One region of the Streptomyces ziwulingensis genome, then DNA from elsewhere that is predicted to be linked to it. Evidence: riboswitches for the same ligand, from Rfam matches in the RefSeq annotation. Region 1 holds a riboswitch; each other region holds the start of a gene.
The links. A riboswitch is a leader RNA that binds a small molecule or an ion and turns the genes downstream of it on or off. The one in region 1 is predicted to bind cobalamin.
Positions count from the first base shown of each region.

Region 2: linked by a shared signal. The riboswitch ahead of ABEB00_RS14930 (ABC transporter substrate-binding protein) and the one ahead of ABEB00_RS27930 (energy-coupling factor ABC transporter permease) in region 1 are both predicted to bind cobalamin.
Region 3: linked by a shared signal. The riboswitch ahead of ABEB00_RS13490 (cobalamin biosynthesis protein) and the one ahead of ABEB00_RS27930 (energy-coupling factor ABC transporter permease) in region 1 are both predicted to bind cobalamin.

Region 1 is NZ_BAABIG010000062.1:31,023-35,143, forward strand. It holds gene ABEB00_RS27915 (energy-coupling factor ABC transporter ATP-binding protein) at 1-296, opposite strand, end outside; gene cbiQ (cobalt ECF transporter T component CbiQ) at 293-1,090, opposite strand; gene ABEB00_RS27925 (energy-coupling factor ABC transporter substrate-binding protein) at 1,091-1,495, opposite strand; gene ABEB00_RS27930 (energy-coupling factor ABC transporter permease) at 1,492-2,229, opposite strand; cobalamin riboswitch at 2,260-2,456, opposite strand; gene ABEB00_RS27935 (potassium channel family protein) at 2,532-3,020, opposite strand; gene ABEB00_RS27940 (voltage-gated chloride channel family protein) at 3,125-4,121, opposite strand, start outside.
Region 2 is NZ_BAABIG010000025.1:28,293-32,413, reverse strand. It holds gene ABEB00_RS14935 (FecCD family ABC transporter permease) at 37-1,053, opposite strand; gene ABEB00_RS14930 (ABC transporter substrate-binding protein) at 1,050-2,102, opposite strand; cobalamin riboswitch at 2,161-2,370, opposite strand; gene ABEB00_RS14925 (ACP S-malonyltransferase) at 2,402-3,412, opposite strand; gene ABEB00_RS14920 (beta-ketoacyl-[acyl-carrier-protein] synthase family protein) at 3,446-4,121, opposite strand, start outside.
Region 3 is NZ_BAABIG010000023.1:52,535-56,655, reverse strand. It holds gene ABEB00_RS13505 (class II aldolase/adducin family protein) at 1-330, opposite strand, end outside; gene ABEB00_RS13500 (inorganic phosphate transporter) at 558-1,805, shown strand; gene ABEB00_RS13495 (hypothetical protein) at 1,842-2,063, shown strand; cobalamin riboswitch at 2,175-2,316, shown strand; gene ABEB00_RS13490 (cobalamin biosynthesis protein) at 2,418-3,392, shown strand; gene ABEB00_RS13485 (cobyric acid synthase) at 3,389-4,121, shown strand, end outside.

The DNA.
Region 1 (4,121 bases):
GCGAAGAGCTGGTCGTCGGGGTCCTGCACCACCAACTGGACCGCGGTCCGCAGCCGGGTCAGCCCCTCGCGGTCGTACCTCACCCGCCGGCCGTCGACCGACAACCACCCCGTACGCGGGCGCAGTCCGCCGCTGAGCAGCCGCATCAGCGTCGTCTTGCCGCTGCCGTTGCGGCCCAGCAGGGCGAGCGCGCGGCCCTCGCGGACGTCGAAGTCCAGGCCGTCGAGCACGACCGGGCCCTCCTCGTAGGCGAAGGACGCGCCCCGCAGGGCGACCAGGGCGCCGGACTCGCTCACGGCAGGGACCTCTCCGGTACGGGTGCCAGTACGGATGTCAGTACGGATGTCAGCGCGGGTTTCAGGAGGAGGGTGAGGGTGGTCAGGGCGGCGAGCAGCGCCAGGCTCGCGGCCGTGAAGCGGACCGAGACGCGGGACTCGGGCACCAGGACGCGCAGGGTGCCGTCGTAGCCGCGCCCGGCCAGCCCCGCCTGGAGCCGCGCCGCCCGGTCGAAGGCCCGCACGAACGCGGTCGCGGCCAGCCCGCCGAGCGAACGCCAGGCCGCCGCCCGCGTGGTGTGCCCGAGCCGCGCCGCCTGCGACCGGCGGACGCGCCGCACCGAGTCCAGGAGCAGGAAGCTCATCCGGTACGTCACCAGCGCGACGTCCACGACCGGTGCCGGCACCCCGGCCCGCACCAGCCGGGGCAGCAGGTCGGACATCGGGGTGGTGAAGGCGAACAGGAGCACCCCGAGGGACGCCGCCGAGGTGCGCAGCAGCAGCTCGGCGGCGCGGACCGGCCCGTCCGGGGCGGCGCCCACGAAACCGTCCGGGCCGCCGACCCGTACCAGCAGCGGCAGCGCGCCCGTCAGGCAGAAGCCCAGCGGCACCCGGTAGGCCCGCCAGAGCGCGCGCGGGGGGACACCCGCCGGGCCGAGCAGCACGGCCACCGCCGTCACCAGCACCAGCGCCGCCCCCGGCCAGGCCGGCAGGGAGATCGCGAGCACCGTGAGGCCCAGCCCGAGCACGGCCTTGTCCACGGGGTGGCGGCGGCGCCAGCGGCTGCTGTGCGCCGCCGCGTCGATCGGCAGCACTCAGGCGTCCTCGTGGACGTCGTGGGCGCCATGAACCTCGACCCCGTGAATCTCGGCCCCGCCGGCCCCGGGAGCCGCGTGGGTGTCCTGCCGGGCCGCCAGGGCCCGTTCCTCGCCCTGGCGGCGGCCCCGGCGCACCCCGAAGTAGTACGCCAGCACACCGGCGCCGAGCGCGGCCTGGAGGGCGAACAGCGCCGACTCGACCTCCCCGGAGGGTGGTTCGTACAGCGGCGAGAACCACGGCTCGTAGTCCGGGCTGATCTCGGTGATCGCCGTCTCCGCCTCGGCGTCCGCACCCGCGAACGGCTCCTCCTTGTGGTCGCCGAGGCCGAACACCAGCGGGAACACGGCGAGCGCGGCCACCGCGAGCAGCAGCAGTGCGTTGATCTTCGTGTGGCGCTTCACGGGGCCACCACCTCCTGCTTCTCGCCCTTCTCGCCCGTCTCGTCCTTCTCGCCGGTCTCGCTTTTCGCCGGTCGCGTCAGCAGCACGCCGAGGCGGGTCAGTTCGCCCTTGCTGGACTGCACCAGCAGCCGCATCACCAGCACGGTGAGCAGCCCCTCGCTGACCGCGAGCGGGATCTGCGTGACGGCGAAGATGGAGCCGAACTTGCCGAGCGCGCCCCAGAACCCGCTGCCCGGGTCGGGGAAGGCCAGCGCCAACTGCACGCTGGTCACGCAGTACGTGGACAGGTCGGCGACGAACGCGCCGAAGAACACCGCCGCCATCAGCGGCGCGTCGTAGCGGCGCAGCAGCCGGTAGACGGCGTATCCGGCCCAGGGGCCGACGATCGCCATGGAGAAGACGTTGGCGCCGAGCGTGGTCAGGCCGCCGTGCGCCAGCAGCAGCGCCTGGAACAGCAGGGTGATGGTGCCGAGCACCGCCATGATCGGCGGCCGGAACAGGACGGCGCCCAGCCCGGTGCCGGTGGGGTGGGAGCAACTCCCGGTCACCGACGGGATCTTCAGCGCGGACAGGACGAAGGTGAAGGCACCGGAGGCGCCGAGGAGCAGAGTGCTCTCCGGGTGCTCTCGGACCTCACGCGTGAGGGAGCGGACTCCGTGGACGACGAACGGCGCGGACGCGACACTCCAGGCGATCGCGTGCGCCGGAGGCAGAAAGCCCTCGGCTATGTGCATGGCTCAGCAGACCCTCTCCAGCACCTCGTGGATGGACGACGCGCCTTGGCCGGTCTCCTGGCTGACGGGTACCACCGCCCGTGCTCCGCCTTCCCGGACCAGGGGGACATCCCCTGGGACCCAGTGGCTGCCCCCGAGGGGGCCGGAGCCGGACTTCCCGATCACAGTGGCGAGGGCCGCACCGGTATCGCACCGATTTCCCGTTCACCAAGGCGTGGTGACAGTAGTGCGCCGACGGGGACGCTGACAAGCAGGTCCGCCTCGCGGGGCAGGCGGACGGGCCCGACGGGCCGGGTGCCAGATCAGCCGCGTCCGTCCCGTTCCAGCCGCCGGACCACCAGGTTGCGCACCCGCTGGGTCAGGGCCGTGGCGGAGGCCGTCAGGAAGACGAACGTGTACACGATCTGCACGACCGTGACCACGCGGGCCGACTGTCCCCGGGGGGTGATGTCCCCGTACCCGACGGTGGCGAGCGTGACGACGGTGAAGTACAGGCCGTCCAGGCGGGTGCGGAGCCCCGAGAACTGGCCCGGCTCCTTGGCGAGGGCGTAGTAGGCGGCCGCGAAGACGTGCAGGGAGAGCACCATCAGCAGGGCGATGGCGAGGCCGGGCCGGGTCTCGGGGCGGTCGGTGAGGACGTGCCGGACCTGGCGCAGCAGCAGCGCCGCCACCAGGGCGAGGACCAGCGTGAACACCACCCAGCTCACGACGGGCCGCTCGGGGCCCAGCCGGTCCAGGGGGAGCAGGAAGTACGCGGCGACCACGACCACCGCGACGGCCCCCCGCAGCAGCCACGGCCGTACCCACCGCCACGCGCCCCGGACCCGCCCCGGCGGGCCGGCGTCCCCGGTGGACCGCCCCCGCCCCCGCCCCGGCCCCGGTCCCGGCCCCCGGGTCACCGTGCCCCTCCCGCCTGCTCCGGCGGCCGGCCGCGCCGCATCAGCCGGGCGACGAGGAAGGCGACGACCGACGCGGTGACGATCAGCGGCGTCTGGTCGTGGGCGTCACCGCCCAGCAGCAGTACCGCCAGTACCGCGCCGGCCAGCGGCAGCCCGGTCACCGCCGACGCGGCGGCGGAGATGCCCAGGGCGAGGGCCGGTGTCGTACCGAGCCCCGGCAGGCCCGAGCAGGCCATGGCCGTCGCCGTGCCCAGCAGGACGGCCGGGAAGATCGGGCCGCCGCGCAGGCTGCCCAGCGCGATGCCCCAGGCCAGCCCCTTGCAGGCGACGAGCGCGAGCAGCGCGCCCACCGACCAGGCGTGCGGAGCCGCGGCGAGCTGGGCGAGCGCCGCCTGCCCGGAGAGCGCCGCCTCGGCCGGGGAACGTCCGGTGACCAGGGCGTAGACGGCGAGACAGCCCCCGACCGCCGTGGCGCACAGCACGGTCCGTGAGGCGGTGTTCCGGCGCGTCCAGGTCACCGTGGAGCGTCCCAGTTCCCGGCCCAGCGCGATCAGTACCGCGATCAGGGCCGCCACCGGCACGCCCCACAGGAAGTCGCCCGCGTCCGGGCCGGCCCGCGGCGGCAGGTCCTGGAGGGAGAGCGCGCCGATCTTCAGCCCGGTCCAGTCGCCGAAGCCGGTGAAGACCAGCGCTCCGGCCGCGCTGGCCAGCAGACAGGGCAGCAGCAGGGCGGCCAGCTTCGCGCCGGCCAGCCCGGCACCCTCGATGAGCAGGACCGCCGCGACCAGCGGGCCGCCGAGGATGGTGGAGATGGCGGCGGTCGAACCGGCCGTCGCGAGGACCGCGCGCACCTCCGGGTCGGGCGGGGCGGACCGGCGTACCGCGAGCAGCGCCAGCCCGCTGCCGACGGCCATCAGCGGCGCCTCCGGCCCGAGCACCACGCCCAGCGGCAGGCCGGCCAGCGCGGCCAGCACCGCTCCGGGCAGCGCCTTC
Region 2 (4,121 bases), on a different contig from region 1:
GGTCGCCCGCCGGCTTCCTCGCGGCCGCTGCCCGGTTCACGTCCGCCGCCTTCCCCGGTAGAGCACGGCCACGAAGGCGGGCACGCCGATCAGGGACGTCACCACTCCCACCGGGATCTCCTGCGGGTCGAGGACGGTACGGGCGAGGGTGTCCACCCAGACGAGGAAGACGGCGCCGGTGAGGACGGTGACGGGCAGCAGCCGGGCGTGGGCGGCCCCGGTGAGCGCGCGGGTGGCGTGCGGCAGGACCAGTCCGACGAAGCCGATCGCCCCGGCGCAGCTCACCAGCGCCGCGGTGAGCAGGGCGGTGACGCACAGGAGGATCAGGCGGGTGCGGGCCACCCGGACGCCGAGGCCGGCCGCGGCCTCCTCGCCGAAGGTGAACGCGTCCAGGGTGGAGGAGTTCAGGAGGCAGACGACGAGTACGCCGGCCAGTACCGCGGCGCAGAGCAGCACCTGCGTCCAGTCGGCGCCGGTGAGCGAGCCGAGCAGCCAGAACAGCACGCCCCGGGTGGTCTCGGCGTCCGCCGAGGTGAGCACCGTGAACGAGGTGAGCGCCGAGAAGAGCTGCATGACGGCCACCCCGGACAGCACGACGCGGTCGACGCTCCCGCCGAGCGTGTGGCTGAGCAGCAGCACCAGCCCGAAGGAGAGCAGGGCGCCGAAGAAGGCCCCGGCGGAGAGCGACACCGCTCCCCCGCCCACCCCGAGCACGATCACGGCGACCGCCCCGGTCGAGGCGCCGGAGGAGACGCCGAGCACGAACGGGTCGGCCAGCGGGTTGCGCAGCAGGGACTGCATGACCGCCCCGCACAGGGCGAGGCCCGCCCCGCAGACCGCGGCCAGCAGGGTGCGCGGCATGCGCAGGTCCCACACGATGCCGTCCCGCAGCGGCGGCAGCGTGGACTCGCCCAGCCCTAGGTGGGCGGCGACGGAGGCCCACACGTCGGCCGGGGAGATGTCGGCCGGTCCGATGGTCACCGCGACGGCCACCGAGGCGACCAGTGCGAGGAGTCCGCCGACGGTGAGCAGGGGCGTCCGGGCGCTTGTCACTTGACCAGCCCGAGGTCCCGCAGACCGGTGGCCACCTGCTCGATCCCCTCGACCGTCCGCAGGGAGGGGTTCATCGCCTGCCCGCTGAGCAGAACGTACCGCTTCTTCCTCACCGCCTCCAGGTTGCGCGTGGCGGGGTTGGTCTCCAGGAAGCGGATCTTCGCCTTCGCGGTCTCCGCGGTCTGGGACTTGCGGGTCAGGTCGCCGAGGACGATGACGTCGGGGTCACGGTCGGCGACGGTCTCCCAGTTGATCTGGGGCCACTCGTCGTGGGTGTCGGAGAAGACGTTCTCGGCGCCCACGGCGCGGGTGATGGCACCGGGGGCGCCGCAGCAGCCGGCGAGGTAGGGCGACTGGGAGTTGGCGAACCAGTACATGAGGGAGACACCGGAGGCGTCCAGGCCGTCCGTGGCCTCGCGCACCCGTTCCTTCAGGCCGGCCACGAGCTTGTCGCCGCGCTCCTCGACGCCGAAGGCGCGCGCCAGGTCATGTATCTCGCCGTAGACGGTGTCGAGGGTGAGCGGCGTGGAGCGGGAACCGTCGCCGGCGCTGTCGTTGTCCTTGCCCGCGGCGCAGTCGGACGGGGAGACGTACGTGGGCACGCCCAGTTTCTCGAACTGCTCGCGGGTGGCGACACCGCCGGTGCCGAGCGTGGAGACGAAGGAGGCGGTGACGAAGTCCGGTTCGGTGTCCAGGACCTTCTCGAAGGAGGGGGCGTTGTCGGCGAGGCGCGGCACCGAGGCGTTCGCCTTCTCCAGCCCCTTCAGCACCGGGTCGGTCCAGGTGGCGGTGGCGGCGAGGCGGTCCGCCAGGCCCAGGGAGAGCAGGATCTCGGTGGAGCCCTGGTTGAGGGAGACGGCGTGCCGCGGCGCGGAGTTCAGGGTGACCTCGTGGCCGCAGTTGCCGAGGGTGAGCGGGTAGCCGGTGGCGGCGGACCCGGCCGCCTCGCCGGCCGCCGTCCCGTCCGGGTCCTGGGCGGAGCCGCACGCGGTGAGCAGCGCGGCGGAGGTGAGCAGGAGCGCGACGGGGCGCACGGGGGAACGGAACACGGGAATGCCTCAGCTTTCGGGGCTCGGACGCGGAGCCTGGCCTACGGTCGACCTCCGCGCGGACGCGGAGGTGCCAGCAGGTCTTCGGACTCGGGTTCGTCCGGACGAGGCGCCTTCCCGGGAGGTGTGCGCCGGCGCGGTGTCCGGCGTGGTCTGTCCCAGTGGCTTCAGTGCCCCGCCCGTCCCCCTCACCGCTGCGCGTCAGTTCCGGATTCACACCGGATTCCCCGACCACGGATGTGGCACGACTGGCCTGCGCAGCGTACCAACCTCCCGGTCGGTGGCCTCGGGCGGCCCGGTCAGCCCGCGGTGACGGCGGCGAGCCGCGCCCGGACCCGGTCGGTGCCGGCGGCCGTGCGCAGGGGCGCGGCGACGGCACAACCGGGCAGGGTGGCCTTGGCCAGGGCGCCCAGCAGGGCGCGGGGGCCGCCGTCGAGGTAGGTGGTGAACCCGGCCCGGTGCAGGGCGTGCAGGGCCCGCGGGAAGGCGAGGGGTTCGGTGAGGTGGGCGGCCGCCGCGGTGCGCAGTTGGGCCGGGGTGCGGGCGGGGCGGCCGGCGGCGGTGTGCACGGCGAGCGTCGGGGGCCGCAGCGGCTGGCCGCGCAGAAGGGCCCGGAAGGCGCGGTGGACGTCGGTGAGGAGGGGGTGGTGGTAGGCGGTGCGGCTGGTGAGGGGGGTGGCGCGGTGGCCGCTGTCGAGGACCGCCCGCCGGGCCCGGTCCAGCGGGGCGGCGGGCCCGGCGAGGACGACCTGGGCGGGGGCGTTGTGGGCGGCGATCCGTACCTCGGACAGGCCGGAGGCGCGGAGCAGTTCCGCCGCGCGGTCGGCGGTCAGGTCGGTGGCCAGCATTCCGGCGGCGGGCAGCCCTGCGGTACGCAGCAGGCGGTCGCGGACCCGCAGCAGCCGGACTCCCTGGCGCACGGTGAGGACCCCGGCCGCGGTGAGGGCGGCGAGGTCTCCGACGCTGTGGCCGAGCACCGCGTCGACCCGGGTGCCGGTGTGGCGGGCGAGGCCGAGGAGCAGGGTGGCGGCGGCGACCGCGGCGGCGTAGGTGGCCAGGTCGAACCCGAGGGGGTCGGCGCGCAGGAGTTCCTCGGGGCCGGGTGCGCCCTCCTCGGTGAGGAGGGCGCCGACCGGCGCTGCGGCATCGCCCCGGCCCGCCGCGGCGGCGTCCGCGGCGGTGAGGACCTCGGCGACCGCGGGGACCTCGCGCAGGTGACGCAGGGCGCCCGGAAGGTAGGCTCCCTGCCCGGGACACATCAGCACCGTGCGCGGCCGGCCGTCCCCGGCGGCCGGTTCACCGGGGGACATCGACGATTTCCGACGGGGCGCCGCAGGGGTGGGTCATGAGGCGTTGGCGAAGGCCAGTGCGACGTTGTGGCCGCCGAAGCCGATGCTCGTGCTGACCGCCGCGAGCGGGCCGGACGGCAGCGACTCGGGGTGCCGGCCGACGACGTTCAGTTCGATGGCGGGGTCGACGCGTTCGAGGCTGCGGGTGGGCGGTGCGGTTCTCTCGCGCAGGGCGAGGACGGTGGTGACCGCCTCGATCGCCCCGGCGGCGCCCAGAGTGTGTCCGAGGGCCGCCTTGGGCGCGCTGACCGCCACGTCGTGCAGCGCCTTGCCGAAAGCCGTGTGCAGCGCCTGGGCCTCGCAGAGGTCGCCCACGGGTGTCGAGGTGGCGTGCGCGTTGACGTGCCGTACGTCCGCGGGCTCCAGTCCGGCGTCGTGCAGCGCGGCGCTCACCGCGGCGGCGCAGCCGGTGCCGCCGGGGGCGGGCTGCGCGACGTGGTGACTGTCGTTGGTGATGCCCGCGCCGGTCAGCCGGCAGTGCACGCGGGCGCCGCGGGCCGCGGCGTGCTCGGCGCTCTCCACCACGAGTATCCCGGCCCCCTCCCCCATCACGAAGCCGTCGCGGTCCGCGTCGAAGGGGCGCGAGGCCCGGTCGGGGTCCTCACTGAGCCGGGAGAGTGCCCGCAGGCGGGCGAACCCGGCGAAGACCAGCGGATGCAGTCCGGCCTCG
Region 3 (4,121 bases), on a different contig from region 1:
GGCGGTCGCGTGCACGGCGTGGGTGTGCACGACGGCGCGGGCGTCGGTGGCGCGGTACACGGCGAGGTGCATGGGCAGCTCGCTGGTCGGGACCAGGGTGCCCAGGAGCTGCCGCCCGTCCAGGCCGACGCCGGTGACGTCGGCCGGTGTGAGCCGGTCGTAGGGCACGCCGGAGGGGGTGACCAGGACGGTGTCCCCGACGCGTACCGAGACGTTGCCCGAGGTGCCGACCACGAGCCCGTCGGCCACCGTGCGCCGGGCGGTCGTCACGAGCGCCTCCCAGGCGCTCGCCTCCTCCGGGCGTACCCGCCCGCCCTGTGCCTCGGCCACGGCCCGGCCTCCTCCCGGGCGCCCCTGGCGCCCCTGTGGTGGTCCCGCCGTCGTCCGGCGCTGCGGCGATCCTGCCAGGCGGGCCCGGGGCCGGAAACGGCCCGGCCGGGGAGGCCGAGGCGGGGCCCCCGATTCCGGTCACCGTGACGCCCCACCCAGTTCATCTTCCGTTCATCCACGTTACTTACGTTCGACCAGCCAATGACCTCGAACGATTGCCTGGGTAAATGGAAAGCTTCTCGCTGATCCTCGCGATCGTGGTGATAACCGCACTCGCGTTTGATTTCACGAACGGTTTCCACGACACCGCCAACGCGATGGCCACCACCATTTCGACCGGTGCCCTCAAGCCCAAGGTGGCGGTGGCGATGTCCGCCGTCCTCAACCTTGTCGGCGCCTTCCTCTCGGTGGAGGTCGCCAACACGATCTCCAAGGGTCTCGTCGACGAGACCGGCATCCGTCCCGAGGTCATCTTCGCCGCCCTGGTGGGCGCGATCCTCTGGAACCTGGTGACCTGGCTGGTGGGCCTGCCCTCCAGCTCCTCGCACGCCCTCATGGGCGGTCTGATCGGCGCCGCCGTCGCCTCGGCCGGCGTCGGCGCGGTCCACGGCGACGTGCTCGTCACCAAGGTGCTGCTGCCGGCGATCGCCGCCCCGATCGTGGCGGGGGTCGCGGCGCTGCTCGGCGCCCGGCTGACCTACCGGCTCGGCCGCGGGGCCGACGGGAAGGCCGCCACCAAGGGCTACCGCGCCGGGCAGATCGCCTCCGCCGGCCTGGTCTCGCTGGCGCACGGCACCAACGACGCGCAGAAGACGATGGGCATCATCACCCTCGCCCTGGTGGCCGGCGGCGCCCTCGCCCCCGACTCCGACCCGCCGGTCTGGGTCATCCTCTCCGCGGGCCTGGCCATCGCGCTCGGCACCTACCTCGGCGGCTGGCGGATCATCCGCACCATGGGCAAGGGCCTGACCGACCTCCAGCCGCAGCAGGGCTTCGCCGCCCAGACCAGCGCGGCCACGGTCATCCTGGCCTCCTCCCACATCGGCTTCTCCCTCTCCACCACCCACTCGGTCTCGGGCGCGGTGATGGGCGCGGGTCTCGGCCGCAAGGGCGGCGTGGTGCGCTGGTCCACGGCGACCCGGATGTTCGTCGCCTGGGGTCTGACCCTGCCGGCCGCGGCCCTGGTCGCCGCGCTCGCCGAGTGGGTCTGCGGACTGGGCGGCTGGGGCACGGCGCTGGTCGCGGTCCTCCTCGTCGCCGCCAGCTTCGCGATCTGGCGGATCTCCCGGCGCGAGGTCGTCGACCACACCCACGTCACCGCCGCCGAGGAGCCCGGTGTCGTCACCGACGCCATCGCCGCGGTGTCCCCGCCGCCCCCGGCGGGCGTGAGCGAGGGCCTGACGGCGACCGTCCCGGCCCCCGCCGCCGTCCCCGCCGCCGGGTCCAAGGCCGCGTCGGCCGCCACCCCCGTCTGATCCCGCCCGGGCACGAAGGAAGAGAAGAGAACCACCATGCAGATCGACTGGGCAGCCCTCGGCTCCGTCTTCGGGGTCAGTCTCGTGATCACCGTGGCGCTGGTGTCCCTGTTCACCCTGGGCATCGCCGGCCTCTCCCGCCAGGAGCGGGCCACCGCCCGGGGCGGTTCCGCGGGCCTCGCGGTCACCGGCGCGTACGCCTGCTTCACGGCCTGCGCGGCGGCCGTCGCGTACGGGATCTACCTGATCGTCGCCTGACCGGCGCCATCCGCGACGAGGCGGGGTGCGAGCGGGCCCGGCCCGCTCGCACCCCGCCTCGCTGTGGGCCTTCGCACACTCCCCCCTCGCAGGTCAACGGCAAGTTGACGGGTGTTCGCGGGGCGTGGTGGACTGCCGAGGCCATGTACGGCGGCAGGAGAGGAAGCCCGGTGCGAATCCGGCGCGGTCCCGCCACTGTGACCCGGGGAGGAATCCCCGGGGAGTCAGGAACTCTCACCGCCGGTCTCTTCGAACCAGGGCGTGGACACCCTGAGTGAGGACACGACGCGATGCCCGGCTGCCCCGCGAGGTTCCGTTCCAGGTCTCTTCCCGACCGTGTGACCGGCTGAGCCCGTGCGTGCCGAACGCGTCTTCGCGTACGGCGCCGCCGCCGGCCTCCTCGGTGACCTGCTCCTCGGCGATCCCCGCCGCGGGCATCCGGTCGCCGCGTTCGGCCGCGCCGCCGGTGCCGTGGAGAACATCCTGTGGAGCGACCGCCGGGGGCGGGGCGCGCTGCACACCGCCGTGTGCGTCGGCGCGGCCGCGGCCCTCGGCGCCGGGTCCGCCCGCGCCGTGCGCTCCTCCCCCGCCGCCCGCGTCGCCCTGACCGCGGCCGCCACCTGGGCCGTCGTCGGCGGTACGTCACTCGTCCGCGAGGCCGGCGCCGTCGGGCGCGCGCTGGAGGCCGGCGACGTGGAGGCCGCCCGGGAGCGGCTGCCGCACCTGTGCGGACGCGACCCGCAGTCCCTGGACGCGGACGGGATCGCGCGGGCCGTGGTGGAGTCCGTCGCCGAGAACACCTCGGACGCGGTGGTCGGCGCGCTGGTGTGGGGCGCGGTGGCCGGGGTGCCCGGCCTGCTCGCCTTCCGGGCCGTGAACACCCTCGACGCCATGGTCGGTCACAAGTCGCCCCGGTACCGCCGGTTCGGCTGGGCCTCGGCCCGCCTGGACGACGTGGCGGGCTGGCCGGGGGCCCGGCTGACCGCCCTGCTCGCCGTCGCCGCCGGGGGCGACCCGAGGGGCGCGGTACGGGCCTGGCGCGCCGACGCGAGCGCCCATCCGAGCCCCAACGCCGGTCCCGTCGAGGCGTCCTTCGCGGGCGCCCTCGGGGTGCGGCTCGGCGGCACCCTGTCGTACGGCGGCCGGGTCGAGCACCGGCCGGTGCTGGGCGGCGGCACCGGGCGGGCCGTCCGGGTGAGCGACATCGACCGGGCCGTACGCCTCTCCCGCCGCGTGAGCTGGCTCGCGCTCGGCGTGTGCGCGGGCGCCCGCCTGCTCGGCCGCCGGACGCCCGTCCGCCGGCCGCCCGCGAAAGGACGGACGTCATGAACGGTGGCCTGCTCGTGGCCGGCACCACCTCCGACGCCGGCAAGAGCGTCGTCACCGCCGGGATCTGCCGCTGGCTGGTGCGGCAGGGCGTGAAGGTGGCGCCCTTCAAGGCGCAGAACATGTCCCTCAACTCGTTCGTGACCCGCGAGGGCGCCGAGATCGGGCGGGCGCAGGCCATGCAGGCGCAGGCGTGCCGCGTGGAGCCGACCGCGCTGATGAACCCGGTGCTGCTCAAGCCGGGTGGCGAGCGCAGCAGCCAGGTCGTGCTGCTGGGCCGGGCGGTCGGGGAGATGAGCGCCCGCGGCTACCACGGCGGGCGGCAGCGCGAGCTGCTCGGCACCGTGCTGGAGTGCCTGGCCGAGCTGCGGGGCACGTATGACGCGGTGATCTGCGAGGGGGCGGGCAGTCCGGCGGAGATCAACCTGCGCCGGACCGACATCGTGAACATGGGGATCGCCCGGGGCGCCGGGCTCCCCGTCCTCGTCGTCGGCGACATCGACCGCGGTGGCGTCTTCGCCTCCTTCTTCGGCACGGTGGCGCTGCTCTCACCCGAGGACCAGGCGCTGGTCGCCGGATTCCTGGTGAACAAGTTCCGGGGCGACGTCTCGCTGCTTGAGCCCGGCCTCGACATGCTGCGCGGCCTCACCGGCCGCCGCGCCTACGGTGTACTGCCGTTCCGGCACGGGCTCGGCATCGACGAGGAGGACGGGCTGCGGGTGTCGCTGCGCG